Regions from separate parts of the Microbacterium sp. A8/3-1 genome, predicted to be linked through region 1. Evidence: predicted binding sites of a transcription regulator. Region 1 holds the regulator's gene; each other region holds the start of a gene.

Evidence for each region. Region 1 encodes LexA, which represses DNA repair genes until DNA is damaged. Its sites were predicted from a motif close to TCGAACANNTGTTCGA; they were not measured.
Region 2: a site for LexA is predicted at 3,491-3,506, ahead of ABS642_RS07655 (DUF222 domain-containing protein). Genes of this name have one in related genera too.
Region 3: a site for LexA is predicted at 3,446-3,461, ahead of ABS642_RS00175 (DUF222 domain-containing protein). Genes of this name have one in related genera too.

The regions. Positions count from the first base shown of each region.
Region 1 is NZ_CP158357.1:215,664-222,227, reverse strand. It holds gene hisB (imidazoleglycerol-phosphate dehydratase HisB) at 1-497, opposite strand, end outside; gene ABS642_RS01140 (histidinol-phosphate transaminase) at 494-1,579, opposite strand; gene ABS642_RS01135 (LysM peptidoglycan-binding domain-containing protein) at 1,615-1,995, opposite strand; gene lexA (transcriptional repressor LexA) at 2,284-2,970, shown strand; gene ABS642_RS01125 (prolyl oligopeptidase family serine peptidase) at 3,112-4,977, shown strand; gene smpB (SsrA-binding protein SmpB) at 5,004-5,480, opposite strand; gene ftsX (permease-like cell division protein FtsX) at 5,538-6,452, opposite strand; gene ftsE (cell division ATP-binding protein FtsE) at 6,449-6,564, opposite strand, start outside.
Region 2 is NZ_CP158357.1:1,532,540-1,539,103, forward strand. It holds gene leuS (leucine--tRNA ligase) at 1-485, opposite strand, end outside; gene ABS642_RS07650 (AMP-binding protein) at 566-2,176, shown strand; gene ABS642_RS07655 (DUF222 domain-containing protein) at 2,278-3,459, opposite strand; gene ABS642_RS07660 (multidrug efflux SMR transporter) at 3,771-4,139, shown strand; gene ABS642_RS07665 (SMR family transporter) at 4,136-4,459, shown strand; gene ABS642_RS07670 (aldo/keto reductase) at 4,511-5,473, opposite strand; gene ABS642_RS07675 (SDR family NAD(P)-dependent oxidoreductase) at 5,686-6,420, shown strand; gene ABS642_RS07680 (zinc-binding dehydrogenase) at 6,468-6,564, shown strand, end outside.
Region 3 is NZ_CP158357.1:44,171-50,734, reverse strand. It holds gene ABS642_RS00190 (endonuclease/exonuclease/phosphatase family protein) at 1-591, shown strand, start outside; gene ABS642_RS00185 (ABC-F family ATP-binding cassette domain-containing protein) at 572-2,395, opposite strand; gene ABS642_RS00180 (spermine synthase) at 2,510-3,379, shown strand; gene ABS642_RS00175 (DUF222 domain-containing protein) at 3,491-4,825, shown strand; gene ABS642_RS00170 (serine hydrolase domain-containing protein) at 4,920-6,485, shown strand; gene ABS642_RS00165 (helix-turn-helix domain-containing protein) at 6,490-6,564, shown strand, end outside.

The sequences.
Region 1 (6,564 bases):
CCGAGCACGCGGACGTGCACCGTCAGGGCGGCGTTAAAGGCGATCGCCTCGAACACGTGGCGCACGAGCGATCCCGTGAAGTGCCCGCCGATGAGGTGGTGCTCGAACCCTGCCGGCTCCCCCTCGTGCACGAGGTACGGGCGTCCGGAGATGTCGACGACGGCCTGCGCGAGAGCCTCATCGAGCGGGACCAGCGCATCGCCGTAGCGGGAGATGCCGGACTTGTCGCCGAGTGCCTGCAGGATGGCCTGGCCGAGCACGATGGAGACGTCTTCGACGGTGTGGTGCGCGTCGATGTTCGTGTCGCCCGATGCGCGGACCGTGAGGTCGGTCAGCGAGTGCTTCGCGAAGGCGGTGAGCATGTGGTCGAAGAACGGCACGGAGGTGTCGATGCGCGATGCACCGGTGCCGTCGAGGTTCAGTTCGAGCTCGACGGTGGACTCCGACGTGCTGCGCACACGGCTCGCGGTGCGCGGGTTCTGGGCGAGAGTGCTCATGAAGCCGATCCTATCGAGGCGAGGGCGTCGAGGAACGCGGTCGTCTCGGCCTCCGTGCCGGCCGTCACGCGGAGGTGGCCGGGAATGCCGACGTCGCGGATGAGCACGCCCCGATCGTAGAGCTGCTGCCACGTCGCACGAGGGTCGGCGACGCCGCCGAAGAGCACGAAGTTCGACCAGGACTCGTGAGGCGTGTAGCCCAGAGCCTCGAGCGTCGCCGAGATGCGGTCGCGCTGCTCGATGATCTCCTCGACCATGCCGAGCATGACGTCGGAGTTGCGCAGTGCCGCGACCGCGGCCGCCTGGGTGAGGGCGCTGAGGTGATACGGCAGCCGCACGAGGCGCAGCGCGTCGATGAAGGCCGGATCCGCTGCGAGGTACCCCACGCGGGCGCCGGCGAACGCGAACGCCTTGCTCATCGTTCGCGAGACGGCGAGGCGCGGACGCCCCTCGAGCAGGGTCAGAGCGGATGCCGCGTCGCGCGGCGCGAACTCCTGATAGGCCTCGTCCACGACGACGATGCCGCGTGCCTCTTCGTACACCGCTTCGATCACGTCGAGTCCGAGCGGGGTGCCCGTCGGGTTGTTCGGCGAGCACAGCAGGATCACGTCGGGATCAACCGCGCGGACCTGCTCCGCCGCCTCGTCGGGCGTGATCGTGTAGTCCGGCTGGCGCGTGCCGGCGATCCAGCGCGCACCCGTGCCCTGCGAGATGAGCGGGTACATCGAGTACGTCGGGGCGAAGCTGAACGCCGTGCGTCCGGGGCCGCCGAAGGCCTGGAGGATGTGCTGGAGGACCTCGTTGGAGCCGTTGCCCGCCCAGATCTGATCCGGCATGAGACCGTGGCCGAGGTAATCCGCGAATCCCTCTCGCAGTGTCGTGAACTCGCGATCCGGGTACCGGTTCACATCGCGGAGCGCGACGGCGATGTCGTCGAGGATGTCGCTCGCGACAGCGTCGGGAACCGGATGCGTGTTCTCGTTGACGTTCAGCGCGATCGGGAGTGGTGCCTGCGGCGCACCGTACGGGGTGAGCCCGCGCAGATCATCACGGAGCGGGAGGGCGTCGAGTGAGGAAGTCACCCTTCCATGCTAGGCCGCGTGCCCACCGCGTGACGTCAGTCCGCGTACTGCGCCGGGATCGCGAGCTCCTGGCCGATCTGCAGTGCTCCACCGCGCAGCATGTTGAGCCGGCTGATCTCGCCGATCACGTCTCGCGGGTCGGCGGTCGGGGCGACCGTGTTCGCGATCGACCAGAGCGTGTCGCCCGGGAGGACCGTCACCGTCTGGAAGTCGGCCGTGCTGAAGCTGCCTGCGGTGTCGTCGCTCGCGGCGATGGCGCTGCCACCGCTGATCGCTGCGACCGCGATGCCGATCGCGAGCGGAACCGCGGCGACGGCCAGCAGGACGCCACGGCCACGAGCGGTCAGTCGCAACCGCGACCGCGTCGCCGGACGTGCCGGGATGACCGCTGCGGTGCTGATGCTGATGCTGCTCATGTCGGGCTCCTTACCCAGTCCCCGTCGGCTGGGCCGGCGGTGAAGTTGGCGTAGCGTTCGCATTCGCATCTCGGCCGGGAGCCGTGAATGCGAAGCTACGTTCCGAAGATATCTTCGAGTTCGAACATCTGTCAACTGTTCTTCGAAATCGGATCCCCGAATCTTCCGACACGCTCGAACAGATCTTCCAGATCGGCCCGATACTCGGATACGGTTTCGATAAGAACACCCCACCACGGGCCTCCGACATTCGAAGAGGAACGTCGGATCGCGTACTGAAGGAGCATCATGAGCGAGAACTCAGCCCCGGAGCAGGAGGCTCCTCGGACGCGCCGTCGGAAGAGCCTCAGCCCGAAGCAGATGGCGATCCTCGAGGTCATCCAGACCTCCATCGCCCACCACGGCTACCCGCCGAGCATGCGCGAGATCGGCGACGCGGTCGGGCTCAAGTCGCTCTCGAGCGTGACCCACCAGCTCGGTCAGCTCGAGCTGAGCGGCTACCTCCGCCGCGACCCGGGCAAGACCCGCGCGATGGAGGTGCTGATCGACCTTCCCGGCACGAGCGGCGAGAACCCGGCAGACGTGGCCACACCGGTCGGCGATGCCGCACTCGTCCCCCTCGTCGGCCGGATCGCGGCGGGCGTACCCATCACCGCGGAGCAGCAGGTCGAGGAGATCTTCCCTCTCCCCCGCCAGCTGGTGGGCAAGGGCGACCTCTTCATGCTCAAGGTCTCGGGCGAGTCGATGATCGATGCGGCGATCTGCGACGGCGACTGGGTCGTCATCCGCTCGCAGAACAGCGCGGAGAACGGCGAGATCGTCGCCGCCATGCTCGACGACGAGGCGACGGTGAAGACCTTCCGCCGCCGCGACGGGCACACCTGGCTGCTCCCCCGCAACTCCGCGTTCGAGCCCATCCTCGGCGACGAGGCCACCGTGCTCGGCAAGGTCGTGGCGGTGCTCCGCGCGGTCTGACCGGCATGGTCGACCGGCATCCGTCGATCACGACCACGAAAGCCGCCCTCCTGGACGTTCAGGAGGGCGGCTTTCGCTTTCACAGCGTGCCCGGACATGCACAGCTCACGCGCCGCAGCGCATGCCGCCTAGGCTCGAAACATGTCGTCACCGTACGGTTCCTGGCCTTCCCCCTTCTCCGCCGCATCCGTCGCGGGATCCGCTCCTCGCATCGACGGCGCACGGTTCGTCGGCTCGGAGATCTGGTGGGGCGAGTCGGTCCCTGCCGAGGGAGGGCGCGTGACCGTCCGCAGCTCGAACGGCGCGGTGATCCTCCCCGCGCCGTGGAGTGCGCGGTCGCGCGTGCACGAGTACGGGGGCGGGGCCTGGACGGCGGATGCCGATGGCACGCTGTACTTCGTCGACGCGGGCGACCAGCGCGTCTACCGGCTCGCGCCTGGTGCATCTCCGATGCCGCTCACCGCCGCGGGGTCATCGCACGGTGGGCTCAGCCTGCAGCAGGGGCGCCTTCTCGCCGTGCGGGAGGACCTTCGCGGAGATCCGCAGATCCGCGGGATCGTGGAGATCCCGACGGACGGGTCTGCGGCAGACGATCCGACGGCGATCGGCGTCCTGGTGCAGGGCAGTGCGTTCTTCGCGCATCCCGCTCTCTCCCCCGATGGGGCACGGATCGCGTGGGTCGAGTGGAGCGGGGTGCGGATGCCGTGGGAGAGTGCACTCCTTTCGGTCACGACGATCGGGAACCAGTCGTTCGCATCGGTCTCGACCACCGCCGCCCTCCAGCCCGAATGGGTGAGCGACACCGAGCTGCTCTACGCCGACGACCCGACCGGCCGCTGGCAGTTGCAGCGTCTGTCCCTGGACCCGCTGGCGCGTGTGAACACTCCGGAGGCGATCACTTCGAGCGACGCCGACACCGGCTACGGCCTCTGGGTGCTCGGCAACCGCTGGTACCAGCCCCTCGATGACGGCCGCATCGTCGCCGTGCGTACGAACGGCCGCGATGAGGTCGTCGAGATCGCCGCTGACGGCACCACCCGCACACTCGATGTCCCCTGCGACGGCCACGTGAGCGTCGACGACGTGTCCGGCTCGCGCGTGCTGCTCTCCGGCAACAGCTCGACGACGACGCCCGGCGTCTGGTGCGTCGACCTGGACTCCGGCGAGACGGTCGCCGTCACGGGCGGAGAACCGGTCGACACGGCCTGGATGCCGCCGGCCGCACCGATCCTCGTGGCGGGATCCCATGGCCCCGTACACGCGTTCGCATACGCGCCGGCCAACCCCGAGGCCGCGGCGCCGGCGGGAGAGCTGCCTCCGTACGTGGTCTTCGTGCACGGGGGTCCGACGGCGCACGTCACCGGCGCCGCGTCCGCCGCGATCGCCTTCTACACGAGCCGCGGCATCGGCGTGCTCGACGTCAACTACGGAGGCTCCACCGGCTACGGTCGCGCCTACCGCGACCGCCTGCACGGGCAGTGGGGCGTCGTCGACGTCGACGACGTGATCGCCGCGGCGCGGGGCCTCGCGGACGCGGGTCTCGCGGATCCCTCGCGCATCGCGATCCGTGGAAGCTCGGCAGGGGGCTGGACCGTCCTCTCGGCGCTGGTGCGCGGGGGCACGTTCGCCGCCGGGATCAGCCGCTACGGCGTCGCGGACCTCCGGATGCTCGCGGAGCACTCGCACGGCTTCGAGGAGCACTACATCACCGGACTCGTCGGCCCGCTTCCGGAGGCCGAAGGTCTCTACATCGAGCGTTCACCCCTCACACACGCGGAACGCATCGACGTTCCCGTGCTGCTGATGCAGGGCGGAGACGACCGCGTGGTGCCGCCCGCGCAGTCGGAAGCGATCCGCGACGCACTCGCCGCCAACGGCATCGATCACGAATACGTCGTCTATCCCGGCGAAGGGCACGGGTTCCGCAGCGGGACGACCATCGTGAACGCGCTGGAACGCGAACTGGCGTTCCTCGGGCGGGTGTTCGCCTTCACCCCGAGCCTCTGAAGCGCGGGGCCGTCTGAGGCGCGCGACTACTCGCCGACGCGGTTGCGCAGACGCATGGCCCGGTCGGCCTCGCGCGTGTCCTGACGCTCGCGCAGGGTCTGCCGCTTGTCGAACTCGCGCTTGCCCTTGGCGAGAGCGATCTCGACCTTGGCGCGACCGTCGGAGAAGTAGAGCTTCAGCGGGATCAGCGTGTAGCCGCCGGCCGAGACGGCGTGGGCGATCTTCTCGATCTCCGCGCGATGCAGCAGCAGCTTGCGGATGCGCTTCGCGGAGTGGTTGGTCCAGTGCCCCTGCGAGTACTCCGGGATGTGCACGGAGTCGAGGAACACCTCGTTGCCCTTCACGAACGCGTAGCCGTCACTGAGGTTGGCGCGCCCCTGGCGCAGCGACTTGACCTCGGTGCCGGTGAGCACCATTCCCGCCTCGTACGACTTCTCGATGTTGTAGTCGTGACGTGCGCGACGATTGGTCGCGACGACCTTCTCCCCGCGTTCCCTGGGCATGATGCTCCTGCTCTCTGTTGTGGCCAGCCCACCAGCCTACATCAGGTGCAGGAGGCGTCAGGTGCGCAGCCAGCGACGGATCGCGAAGCCGGCCGAGAGCGCGGCGAGGATCACGCCGATGCCGATCAGGACGGGCACCACCAGTGCGGCGTCCCCCATCGTGATCCACGTCGTGATGAAGGGCACGCGCCCGCGCAGATACCCGTTCACGCCGAAGTGCACGCCGGCCACCACCGCCGCACTGGCGAGTGCGGAACCGAGGAAGGCGGCGAACACGCCCTCGAGCACGAATGGCGTCTGGATGAAGCGGTTCGAGGCGCCGACGAGGCGCATGATGCCGATCTCCTTCCGCCGCGCATAGGCCGACAATCGGATGGTCGTGCCGATCAGCAGCGTCGCCGCGATGAGCATCAGCACGGCGATGCCGACCGCGATGTAGGTCGCGACGGTCAGCGCGGAGAAGAGCGGTTCGAGGTACTGGAGCTGGTCCTGCACCTGCTCGACTCCCGCCTGGCCGCTGAAGGCTTCGGCGAGCACCTGCGACTGGCCGGGGTCCTTCATCGTGACGAAGAACACCTCGAATGCCTGGTCGGGCGTCAGCACGCTCGCCTGATCAGCGCCGAGCTGGTCGACGAGCTTCTGGTACGTCTCTTCCCTGGTGTCGAAGGTCATCGAGCTGATCAGCGGAGCGAGGGCCTCGCCTTCCAGCTGCGCGCGGACGGCCTCGACCTGCTCTTCGCTCGCCGTGCCGTCGATGCACGTGTCCGCTTCGGAGACCGCCGAGCACATGTACACCGCGACCTGGGCGCGCTCCGCCCAGTAGCCGCGCATGACGCCGATCTGCGACTGCATCAGGATCGCCGCGCCGACGAAGGTCAGCGACACGAACGTGACGAGCACGACGGAGATCACCATGGAGATGTTGCGCCGCAGGCCGCCCAGGGCCTCGGTGAGGATCAGACCGATTCTCATGAGGTCGGGCCCACTTCCTCGGCATCGTCGTCGGACAGGCCGAGGCGATCGGCGACGCCGAGTTCAGCGACGTCGACCTGCGGGAGGACGATCGGGTGCGTGCGCGGACCGA
Region 2 (6,564 bases), 1.3 Mb from region 1:
TTGTACGCGACGTCGCGCTCAAACATCCGGAGGAAGATCCATTGCGTCCAGCGGTAGTAAGAAGGGTCCGCCGTGACGATGACCCGGTCCCAGTCGTAGCTGTACCCCAAGCGGGTATAGGTAGCGTTGAAGCGTTCGATGTTAGCGCGAGTCCAATCGGCAGGGCTAATGCCGCTGCGCATCGCAGCGTTCTCCGCGGGGAGCCCGAACGCGTCGTATCCGATCGGATGCAACACTTGACGTCCTCGGGCGCGGTGATAGCGCGCCAGGGTGTCACCGATCGTGTAATTCCGAACGTGGCCCATGTGGGTCTCGCCAGACGGATACGGGAACATGTCCAGTACGTAGCGTGATTCACCGTCGGGATGGGATTCGACGCCTCCTGCGTTTCCAGAGCGCCAGGCTTCTGCCCACTTCTCCTCGAAATCGCGGTAGCTGTATTTGGCCAAAGTCCAGTTCCCATCGCGGTTGATCAGGCGTTCCAATTCGGAACGATATCAATAGTATGATACGTATCCCGTTACATCGGGATGTTCTGTCGTCTCGTCGGATCGAGGGATCTAGGATGATCAGCGATCTGGTTGAGCTAGTGCGTGATCGACGATCAAACGCCGCGATGCTAGTCGAGCTTCGGGGTGGGCGCGAGCGCAGACTAAGCTTTGCCGACCTGGATTGGCGCTCGGATGTGTTGGCCCGAGGCCTGGCGAGCTTCGGCGATCTGCGCGGTACAACTGTGCCCATCGCCCTGCAGAGTCCGCTTGATTTTGCGACTGCGTTCTTCGGCGTCGCCAAAGCAGGAGCTGTACCCGTGCCGGCGCCGAGCCACGCCGCCGTACACCCGGGCCATCGGCGCCGCCTAGAGCAGATCATTGACGCCAGCGTAGATGGGGTGGCCCTAGTCGATCCATCGGTCTTCGCCGTGTTTAGCGGGCATGCGCGCATTCGCTTCGCCACTTTTCCGGCCTTGGAAGAGAAGACGGCCGAGAAATACGCGGGCGCATGGCCCGCCGTCTCGGACGTTGCCTATTACCAGTATTCGTCGGGATCTCTCGGGGCGCCGCACCCGATAGTTCTAAGCCAGGACAACGTGCTCGCGCAGCTTGCGCAGGCGGCAGAAGCGTTCAACGAAACCTCGAGCAGCGTGTCCGTCAACTGGGTACCACTGTTTCACGATATGGGTCTGGTAACGAGTCTGCTGCGCCCGCTGTGGTCCGGGTACACGTCTGTGATTCTCGACCCGTTCGAGTTCGTTCGGGACCCCACGGTCTGGCCACGCGAGCTGACCCGTTGGCGCGCCACCCACACTTCGGCCCCGGATTTTGGCTTTGCCCTGTGCGCTGCCAAGACGCAGTCGCTCGAAGGGCTCGATCTGTCGGCCCTCGCCGTTGCGCGCAGCGCTGGCGAGATGGTGCGGCCATCTACCTTAGAGAGCTTCTCAGAGCGTTTCCACGCGGTGGGGTTCCGGTCAAGCTCGTTCGCTCCTTCGTTCGGGCTCGCTGAGGCGACCCTGACCGCGACAACGACGGCCGTTGCGGACGAGCCGCGCGTGGTGGCATTCTCGGCGGCGGAACTGCGCCACGATCGAGCGATCCCCGCCCGCGACGGCGTCGAACAGGTGAGGCTCGTCTCCAGCGGTGCACCACTGCGCGGGACGAGGGTGGAGATAGTTGACAGCTCGGGCCACGTGCTCCGAGCCGGAAAAATAGGCGAGATCCGGATCACCGGTCGCCAGGTGGCCGGAGGAGTCGTCGACACCGGCGACATTGGCTTCATCTTGAAAGGTGAATTGTTCCCCCTAGGCAGGGCTCGCGAGCGCTTCCAGATCGCTGGCGTCAACTTCTACAGCGGAGAGATTGAGCGCGCGATCACGGATGCCGTCCCACAGCTTAGGCCTGGGCGTGCCGCCGTCTTCGTTGCTTTCGCGGAGGTAACAGGATCGAAACTGGTCGTGCAATGTGAGCGGCGGGCAGACGCCGAGCTGGAGGCACCGGCGGAGGACACAGTGCGTAGACGGATCCGATCACTGCTCGCAGAGCAGTTCGGACTTCGAGTACATGTCATTGACGTTGTACCTCCGCGGACTCTGCCTGTGACGACAAGCGGGAAGTTGCGACGCGGCGAATGCCGCCGTCGGTTCGAGTTGTCGCGCGCAACCCAAGGCGACCCGGATCGATAGTTCAAACGGCCTTCACGAGTGGTCACCGGGTGTACGCCAGCGTGAGCCGCCAGCGCTGGCTCTTGAACTGGGCAATAGAGTGCAATCAATAAAAGGTTCGCCTAGCGACTTGTGACGTTGGTGAGGTCGGTGGGTCCGTGGTCGCGTTGCCACCACCGGATGTGGTGTGCTTTCGTCATCTCCGGTGGGAGTCCGCACATCGCGCACCCGCCATCCCGTTCCACCAGCGCCAGCCGTTGCGCCCGGGTGAAGAGGCGTTTCTCCCGACCCCAGTCGAGAATCTCGCTGCGCCCGCCTATGACCCACGGGATCACCCCGCCCCCGGCGGCCATCCGCCGCGCCGCCCCGGCGCTGACGGGCTGGTCGAGTCCGTCGATCGTCGCCGACCCGGTCCCCGACTGGAGGTTGTCGAGAGTGACCCGCACAACGACGGTTGCCCCGGCGAGCGGCACCCGCGACTCGCATCCGAGGACGTGCGCGCAGAACACCGCGAGAGCATCGGCCTGGATCATCGACACCGTGCGGCGATCCGCATCCGCGCCCGCATCCGGGGCATCCTTGCGGGCGGCGAACGCGGCGGACACGTATCCGCGGATCGCGGTCACCACCGGCGCCGCAGTCTCCGCATCGAGAACCGCACTCAGGTGCACCATGCCGTCGCGTTCGAAGATCGTCAGCGACCTCTTCGCCCGCTTCTCCTCCTCCTTCGGCTCGACCCCGTCCGGGTCCAACCAGGCTTCCGCCCGGGTGATCAGCCTCCGCAGCTCATCCAGCCCCAACCCGACCGCACGTTCCGCCAACAGTGCCTCCGCCTCGGCGATGCGCTCCACCCCGGCGACGACCCGGCACCGGTTCAACAGGGCGACGATCATCGCTGCGGCCGGTACTCCGATCACCCCGGCAGCCAACGCCGCCCGCAGCACCTCGTACCGGGCCGGCAACCTGGCCCCGAGTAGGTCCGTGCGGGGAGCGGTCGCCTCTCCCACTTTCACCAGACGGGACGCATCCCCCGACGACACGCCCGTGGTCGCGGCGATCAACTTCGCCGCCGACCGGAACCCGTGTTCTTTCGCGAGACTCCCCGATCCGAGCTCGGCCCGTGACTCATGAGAGATCCGCGCGGCCACATCCGCGTGCACAGCATCCGCCGTCCGCTGCACCACCCCGATCGCCGTCTCCACCGCGATCAACTGCTCCCGCGACAACCCCGCCGCGTCATCCGCCCCCGCCCACACTGCATCGAGACGGGTGACCGCCTCCAGCAATCCAGTGAGCTTCGACATACCCCCAGCTTACCGCGCGTCCACCTGATGTTCGAAGATTTGTTCGATCCCATACCGGCCTATCGGCATATCGTGAAAGCACGGATCGTCAACCCAAACACGGACTCAATCCCTCCGAGTAGAGCCTCGCGACGGACCGTTCGCGGCCGACGTCGCTCACAGACGCGTGACAGCGGAAGCCGCACGGCCAACCGCAGCCGACGTCAGCAATCGAGGCCCCTCGCCTTCCGCAGCAGACATCGCCCGGCTCGCGGGAATCCCGCGAGACCCGCCCACGTTGTCCCCTTCGGACACCCCGAGGAAGGCGCACGATGACCACTCCGCCCCGCCGTTCGGCCTGGCCCCCGCTGCTGGTCGCCATCGCGCTCGAGGTGTCGGCGACTCTCGCGCTGCGTGCAGCCGAGGGCTTCACGCATCCGCTCTGGCTCATCGTCGTGGCAATCGGCTACAGCGGCTCTCTCTGGCTGCTGTCGATCGTCCTCGATCGCGGCATGCCGGTGGGTGTCGCGTACGGCATCTGGTCGGCGATCGGCGTGGTGCTCACGGCCGTGCTCGGGACCGTTCTGTTCGGCGAGCTCCTCGGGCCCGTGCAGATCATCGGTGTCGGCGTGATCGTGGTGGGCGTGCTGCTGGTCGAGCTCGGCTCTCACAAGCGCGAGCCGGCGGAGGCCACCTCGTGACCTGGCTGCTGCTGGCCCTCGCGATCGCGAGCGAGGTTACCGCGACGTTGAGCCTGCGCGCTTCCGAGGGGCTTCGCCGCAAAGGCTGGATCCCCGTGATCGTCGTGGGCTACCTCGCCGCATTCACCCTGCTCGGCGCGATCCTCGCGATGGGGATGCCGGTCGGCGTGGCCTACGGCGTCTGGGCCGCCGCCGGCGTGGCCCTCACCGCCGTGCTCGGTCGCGTGATCTTCAAGGACCACTTCTCCGCCATGATGGCGATCGGCGTCGCCCTGATCGCGGTCGGAGTGGCTCTCATCGAATTCGGCGGAGCGCACTGACGCGCGTCCGCTGACGCACGCCCGCTGACGCGCACGGCGCCCGCCGCGGGGTCACCACGCCCCGTCGGCCCTCACATCCCGGTCGACCCAGCATCCGGCGAGCGCGGCTCGCACCTCCGCGCCGTGATCGCGGGCCAGCGCCAGCGCGGCGTGATTCTGCTCCAGTTGAGCGAGGCGGGAGGCACCGAAGAGGACGTTCGCCGTCGCCGGATTGGACAGGCAGAAGGCGATGCCGAGAGCGGCGGGAGAGACACCGAATTCCCCAGCCACGCGCTCGATCTCTGGGTAGATCGCCGCGATCTGCTCGCGGATGCCGCCGACATCGGCGCCGATCTTCCGCTGCGGCGCGCGACCGGTGGCGAGGATGCCGCCCTCGAACACGTCGGACGCCTGCAGGGTCAGCGTGCCGTCCGCGAACAGCGGTCCGTACGCCTGCCCCTCCGCCATCGAGCGCCGAGCGATGCCGTACTTCAGCTGCGCGAACACGGGACCCGCGACCCCCTGAGTCGCGGCCTCGGCCAAGGCATCTCGCGTGTGCTCGATCCGCCAGTTGTTGATGCCCCAGGAGTCGAGCAGCCCCTCCCCGATCAGTTCGCTCACGTCGGCGACCAGGCGCGGCATGTCGGGCGCGTCGATGTAGTCGCCCACCACGAGCGTGTCGAATCGATCCAGGCCGGCACGATCGAGCGACTCGACGATCTGCGCCCGGAAGCCCTGGTTCGGCCAGTCCCACAGCCAGAGCTTGCCGCACAGGACGATCTCGGAGCGGTCCACCCCGCTCCTCCGGAGCGCCTCCCCGAAGAGGATGTCGGTCTTCGAGTTCTCGGCGTGCGGACCCATGTTGTAGTACGCGACGTCGAAGAATCCGGCATCCAGCTCGACGGCCCGACGGATCAGCGAGACCGCAGCGTCCTGCGACATGCGGTCCCACGTGTTCCACGACCCGAGCGCGAGCGGCGGCACCGGTGCGCCGCCCGGGTGCAGCGACCTCCGGGTATATGTCTGATCGGGCATGACGGCTCCTCTGGGGTTTGTCGACGGATGGGCGTTTCGTCTCGCTCCGCTCGCTCAGCGAACGAGAGAGCATGGGCGTTTCGTCTCGCTCCGCTCGCTCAACGAACGAGAGAGCGTCTCGCTCCGCTCGCTCGACGAACGGGGTTGTGTTTTTCTATGTTTGTAGAATATAACGGAGACACCCCGTCGCAACACCGTCAGTGAGGACGAACATGTCTGCATCCCCCCGCCGCATCCTGGTCACCGGAGGCGCCTCTGGGCTCGGTCGCGGCATCGCCGCCGCCTACCGCGCCGAGGGCGCCACGGTCTTCATCGGAGACGTGAACGCGGATGCCGCGGCCGAAGCGGCGGCCGCGATCGGCGCGACCGCCCTCGCGCTCGACATCGGCGACGAGGCATCCGTCGTCGCCGCCGCCGAGCGGATCGCCGCAGACGGCGGACTCGACGTGCTCGTGAACAACGCCGGGATCGTCGCCGGCGGAGGGACCCTGCAGGAGGTGCCGGTCGACGTGGTCGACGCCGCGCTCCGCGTCAACGTGCGCGGCACGTTCCTCATGCTCCGGGTCTTCGGGGCCCTTCTCGCCGAGGCCGGTCGCGGCAGCATCGTGAACATCTCCTCGATCGGCGCGCGGCAGCCCACACCCGGCCTCGGCCACTACGAGGCGACCAAGGCCGCTGTCGACGCCCTGACGCGCACGGCCGCGATCGAGCTCGCCCCCTTCGGTGTGCGTGTGAACGCCGTCGCCCCCGGCCCCGTCCTCACTCCCCTGACCGCCGCCTTCGCCGACGACCCGCAGGCCCGCGCCGCCTGGGAGTCGCGCATCCCGCTCGGCGCGATCGCCGAGGTCGACCAGGTCACCCCGCTCGTCCTGTTCCTCGCGAGTGACGCCGCCAGCCACATCACTGGAGTCTCCGTCGCGGTCGACGGCGGACAGCTCCTGGTCTGACCCGACCACCTCCCCCTGACGCCGTGACTCCCCGAGACAGGACAGCCATGCCCCTCCCCACCACGACGCGGGCCGCCGTGCTCACCGCGCACAGCTCACCGCTCACCCTGCAGGATCTCCCTCTTCCCGCCGAGATCGAGCCGG
Region 3 (6,564 bases), 170 kb from region 1:
AGCCTGCCGGAGACCGACGAGGCGGCGGTGACCGAGGTCGCCCGGCTCGTCGCCCTCGAGGGCAGGACTATGACGGCCGACACGACCCGCGGCGCCGACGGCGACTCCGCCGTCCCCACCTCCGTGCTCATCTCCGCGGAGCTCGGCGACTACCGGCACGATGCCGACGCCGGCTCCACTCCCGACCTGCCGAGCGGCGTGTGGGAGCCGGTGGACGGAACCGGCCCGCGCATCGTGGCGGCTCACCCGCTGCCTCCGCTGCCCGGCATGTTCGGGCAGTGGAGCGACGGTCTGGACTGGGTCACCGATCACTGCACGGAGCCGGACGTCATCGTCGCGGGCGACCTGAACGCCACGATCGACCACTTCGGTGCGAGGCTCGACGGATGCCGGGACGCGGCGCTCCAGTCAGGGGGCGCGGCGAGCGGCACCTGGCCGGCTTCCGCACCTGTCTGGCTCGCCTCACCGATCGACCACGTCCTGGTCGGCTCGGCGTGGGAGGTGCGAGCGGCCTCGGTGATCACGTCCTCTGACGGCGCAGGCAGCGATCACCGCCCGATCGTCGCCGTGGTCAGTCCAGCTGCTCGGTGAGCTCGAACCAGCGCAGCTCGAGCTCCTCGATCTCGGCCTGCGTGTCACCGATCGCCTTCATCGCGTCGGCGATGCCGGCGTAGTCGGACTGGTCGTGCTCGGCCAGCGCGTTCTTCGCCTTGTTGATCTGCTGCGTGAGCTTCTCGATGCGGCGCTCGAGGGAGGAGATCTCCTTCTGTGCCGTGCGGAGGGCTGCACCGTCCAAGGCGGATGCCTTCTTCGCGGTGTTCGTCGCCGTCTGCGACTTGCTCGGCGCAGCATCCTGCAGCTGACGAAGTCGCAGGTACTCGTCGACGCCACCCGGGAGATGGCGGAGGTGGCCGTCGAGGATCGCGTACTGCTGGTCGGTGACGCGCTCCAGGAAGTAGCGGTCGTGGCTGACCACCAGGAGCGTCCCCGACCAGGAGTCGAGCAGGTCCTCGATCGCGGCGAGCATGTCGGTGTCGAGGTCGTTCGTGGGCTCGTCGAGGATCAGCACGTTGGGCTGGTCGAGCAGCACCAGGAGCAGCTGCAGCCGACGCTGCTGGCCTCCCGAGAGGTCCTTGACCGGCGTCGAGAGCTGGGCGGAGTCGAACCCGAGCCGCTCGAGCAGCTGACCGGGCGTCAGGTCCTGCGCCTTGGAGCCGGACCCGAGCGTGTACGAGGTGCGCAGCCGGGAGATCACGATCCGCACGGGCTCGTGCCGCACGTCCTCGAGCTCGTCGAGGCGCTGGGTGAGCGTCTTCACGACCACGGTCTTGCCGCGCTTGACTCGTCCGAAGGTCGGCTCGACGGTGCCGGCGATCAGGCCGAGCAGAGTGGACTTGCCGGCGCCGTTGACGCCGAGGATGCCGGTGCGCTCCCCCGGCGCGATGCGCCACTCCACATCGCGCAGGACCACTCTGTCCTGGGTCCCTGAGCTTGTCGAAGGGCTGGGGTAGGTCACCCCGACATCGAGCAGGTCCACGACGTCCTTGCCGAGCCGCGAGACCGCGAGCGACTGCAGGGAGACCTTGTCGCGGATCTCGGGCACGTCGGCGATGAGCTCGTTGGCCGCGTCGATGCGGAACTTGGGCTTGGCGGTGCGCGCGGGCGCACCGCGGCGCAGCCACGCGAGCTCCTTGCGCGCGAGGTTCTGGCGCTTCGCCTCGATCGTGGCGTTCATCCGGTCGCGCTCGACGCGCTGCAGGATGTACGCGGCGTAGCCGCCCTCGAACGGCTCGACGATGCGGTCGTGCACCTCCCACGTCTCGGTGCAGATCTCGTCGAGGAACCAGCGATCGTGAGTGACGACCAGGAGGGCACCGGAGTTCGCGTTCCACCGCCGCTTGAGGTGTCCGGCGAGCCAGGTGATCGCCTCCACGTCGAGGTGGTTGGTGGGCTCGTCGAGGGCGACGACGTCCCAGTCCCCCGCGAGCAGCTTCGCGAGCGAGACACGGCGGCGCTGGCCACCGCTGAGCGAGCCGATCTCGGCATCCCAGGGCAGATCCTTCAGGAGTCCTTCGATCACGTCGCGCACGCGGGCGTCGCCGGCCCATTCGTACTCCGGCATGGCGCCGACCACGGCCTGACTGATCGTGACGTCGTCGGCGAGCGTGTCGGCCTGATCGAGGACGCCGATGCGGATGCCGCCGCGCACGGTGACGCGCCCCGCGCTCGGCTCCTTGGTCCCGGCCAGCATGCCGAGGAGGCTGGACTTGCCGTCACCGTTGCGGCCGACGATGCCGATGCGGTCGCCCTCCTCGATGCCGAGGGTCACGGAGTCGAAGACGACCCTGGTCGGATATTCGAGGTGGAGGCCTTCGGCCCCGAGAAGATGTGCCATGTCCTCTCAAGGGTACTCGCGGTCTCCGACCGGTCTCGCCCGATCTAAGATCGACGGGTGCCAAGGAAACACCGGGTGTTCTCGCTCTCGCTCGACAATCGCAAGGCGAAGCTGGTGCAATCCAGGAAGCGTCCCGGTCGCTACGAGCTCAGCGTCGATGGGATTCCGCAGTCCGTCGTCTCGATGACCGACCCCACCTCCCTCGATTACGCCTACATCCGGCACATCGCCAGAGCGATCGATGCCGCGGCCGAGCCCGGTGAGCCGTTGTTCACCGTGCACCTGGGGGCCGGAGCACTCACGCTGGCACGCTACGTGCAGGCCACCCGTGCCGGGTCACCTCAACTCGTGGTCGAGTTCGAGCCCCCTCTCTATGAAGCGGTGATCGCCGCACTGCCTCTTCCCGCCGGCGCCGACCTGCGAGTCATCTTCGGCGATGCGCGAGTTGTCGCAGACGCGGAGTTTTCCGGCGAGGGGCGATCGTCGTTGCCGTCTTCGCCTTCCCCCGCGCTCGGCGCCGCAGCGACGGGTGCCACCGCCGACGACACCGAATGGGTGGATGCGCGCTTCACCGTCGTCGATCTCTGGGATGCCGCCGTCATCAGACACCGTGTGGCCAGCCAGGAGTTCTACCGCCGGGTCGCGGCGCGCTCCGCAGCCGACGGTGTCGTGGCGGTCAACCTGCTCGATGGGCATCCGTTCGAGTATTCACGGCGACAGGCGGCCACCCTGAGCACGGTGTTCGAGCACGTCGCCGTCGTTCTCGAGGCGGAACCGACCGACGATGAAGGACCGCTCAGCAACGTCGTCGTCTTCGCGAGCGATGAGCCACTGGACATCGTGACCACCCCCGATCTTCTCGGCACGCCGCGACCGCACATGCTCCACGGCAGTCGGCTGACGTCATGGATCGCCGAGGCGCGCATCATGACCGACGCCGACGGCACGGACTCCCCCGACCCCGACGACCCCATCTGGGATTAGCGCGGCGCGGCGCGGCGCGTCAGACGGCGCCGGGCTGAACCATGCTCAGCCGCTCGGCAGCCGGGTTAGAACATTTTTTCGAATGTCGGTGGTTGCTGGTGTACTGAAGCCATGGAAGCGATGGTCGATGCGACGGATTCCCAGATGGCGGCGCTCGCCGATCTGGTCGCGTCGTTGGCCGCCGCTGAGGCGACGTTGAGCAGCATGCAGGCCGCGCGCGACGGGTTGCTGGCGCTCGCCGGGCGGCTCGCCGTCGACATCGCGCAGCAGGCGCACCACCCCGATGGCGCGGACATGACGATCCGTTCCGTCGCCGCCGAGATCGGTGCCGTGCAGCGCGTGAGCGACCGGACCGTCGAGCGGCGGATGTCCGACGCGTCGTGGCTGGTCGACCGTTTTCCGTCGGTCTGGCACGCACAGGGTGAAGGGCGGATCAGCGCGGCGCACTCACGGGTCATCGTCGACGCCGGGGCGCATCTCGACGACGAGGCGGATCGTGCGGACTACGCCGCGGAGGTCATCGAGGCCGCGGCCGTCGAGTCGCCGAACCGTCTGCGACGTATCGCCCGACGGATCGCGGAGAAGTACCAGAAGCGCACCGTGACCGAGCGGCATCGCGAGGCCCGCGAGAAGCGGCGGGTGTGGATCAAGGATGGCGACGACGGCATGGCCGAACTCGGCATGCACGGCTCCGCAGCCGTGGTGCACGGCATGTTCGACCGACTCTCGCAGATGGCGCACGCACTCAAGGAGGAGAACGTCAAAGCGGCGAAGGAGACGGACAGCGTCCGAGACGAACGCACGATCGATCAGTTGCGTGCCGATCTGCTCGCCGACCTCGTCCTCACCGGCGCCCCGACCGCGCACGACACCGAAGACGGGCTGCTCGAAGCGATCCACGCCAGAGTCGAGGTCACCGTACCCGCATCGTCCCTGATGAACGGCGAGACGACCTCCTCGGCGGGCCGGCGCTCCCCGCCGGCCGAGCTGGACGGCACGATGCCGCTCGATTCCTGGACCGTCCGCTTCTTCGCCGCGACTGCAGGGGGTTGGGATCGCGTCTTCACGCATCCGACCAGCGGCGCGATGCTTTCCGTCGACCGCTATCGTCCCAGCGAACAACTCCGACGACATCTCCGGGCGCGAGACCAACGATGTCGTTTTCCGACCTGCGGTCTGGCGGCACGAAAATGCGACGTCGATCACAACGTCGCCGCAGCCGCAGGAGGGGCCACCTCCCACGAGAACCTCGCGGCGTTCTGCCGACGGCATCACATGCTGAAACACCATTCGCCGTGGCACGTCCGACAGAAGGCGGGTGGCGTTCTGGAGTGGACCAGCCCGACGGGCCGCATCCACGTCGACGAGCCTCCCGCGCAGAACACCGTCACCTTCACCGACAGCACGGCGCTCGACAAGAGCACCGAAGCACCCGCGCCTTTCTGAGCACACGACCCGGTGTCGCGGAGACCAAAGCCCGGGCGCGCATTTTGCCCGGCAGGACAAGCCGTCCACCGCGGCGGATCGGCAGACTTCGGTCATGGACACCGACGCCATCGCCCAGCTCGTCTCCCGCTTCGCGTCACCCACCGGTCCGGGACTGGCGGTGGGGGTCTATCGAGGCGGCGTGCTGGTGACCCAGGCGACGGCGGGGCTGGCCTCGGTCGAGTTCGGTGTGCCGATCGATGAGCGCACCCGCTTCGACATCGCCTCGATGAGCAAGCAGTTCGCGGCCACCGCGGTGCTTCTTCTCGCCCGAGACGGTCTCGTCAGCCTCGACGACGACATCCGCGCGCACCTGCCGGAGCTGCGCCTCGAGGCCCCCGTGACGATCGCGCAGTGCCTGCAGCACACCGGCGGCCTCCGTGAATGGCTCGCCCTCGCCGCGATCGCCGGACGGTCGCTGACCCGGATCACCCAGGATCAGACGCTCGAGTTCGTCTCCGGCCTCTCGACCCTCGACTTCCTCCCCGGCACGGCGTTCCGCTACTCCAACACCGGATACGTGCTCGCGGCGTCACTGGTGCACCGCGTCACCGGGCGCACCCTTGGCGAGTTCGCCGCCGAGCGGATCTTCCGACCGCTCGGCATGCACCGCACGCTCTTCCGCGAGGACAGCCGTGCCGTGCTTCCGGAGTTCGCCTACGGCTACGAGTCGGTCGACGACCGTGTGCTCCGCGCCGACAGCGAGGAGTGCGCCGTCGGGGACGGCGGTCTCGTGACCAGCCTGAGCGAGCTCGGGGCGTGGTTCCGCTTTCTGCGCGACGGTGACATCCTCGGCGAGGACATCCGCGACACCCTGGTCGACAGCACCCCCGTCTTCCCGGACGGGAGCATCGGGCCCTACGCGTACGGCGTGTATCACGCGGACCTCGGCGACGAACGCACGATCGGCCATGCCGGCGCCGTGGCCGGCTATCGCTCGCACCTCTCCTACCTGCCCGACCAGGACCTCGGCATCGTCGTGCTGGCGAACCACTCCGCCGTGCCGGCCACGGTCATCGCGAACGCGGTCGCGCGGCTCGCCGCCGGCGTCGCAGAACCCGCCGTCCCGGCGCCGGCCCTCGACGCCGGGTCGGCGCGCACCGCAGCGGGTTGGTGGATCATGCGCGGCGCGGACGAATCGATGCGAACCGAGGCGCGTCTCGACGGGACGCTCGATCTCTCCGGGTTCCAGAGCGGGCGTTTCACGCTCGCCGAAGACGGTTGCTGGTACGGCGACGACCGAGAGGAGGGCTTACGGCTCCTGATCAACGGCGACCGCCTCGTGCTCGGCGTCGACATGCGGCCAGGGCGGGACCTGACGTTCGAGCGCTGCACCGGCCCCGATGCATCAGCGACCCCGCCGGCCGGGACCTATCTCAGCCCCGAACTGGGCACTCTCGCGATCATCGAGCCCGACGGCCGATTCCGCCTCGGCCTCGAGATCGCCGGCGAGATCGAGCCGGGGCCGGACCACACGTTCCGTATCGGCCCGGCGTCGGTGCGTCGCGACGGAGACGATCTGCTGCTGGGGATCTTCGGCGCGGACGCGGTGCGATTCCTGCGGCAACCGGAGGGCACGACGCTCGTGGGCGTCCCGCGCGGTCTCGACACGGCATCCTGAGAACATGACCACTGAGCACGCGCCCGCCTCGACCACGACTCTGGGCACCCTGCTCGACACCCTCGGCTCGACCGTGCTC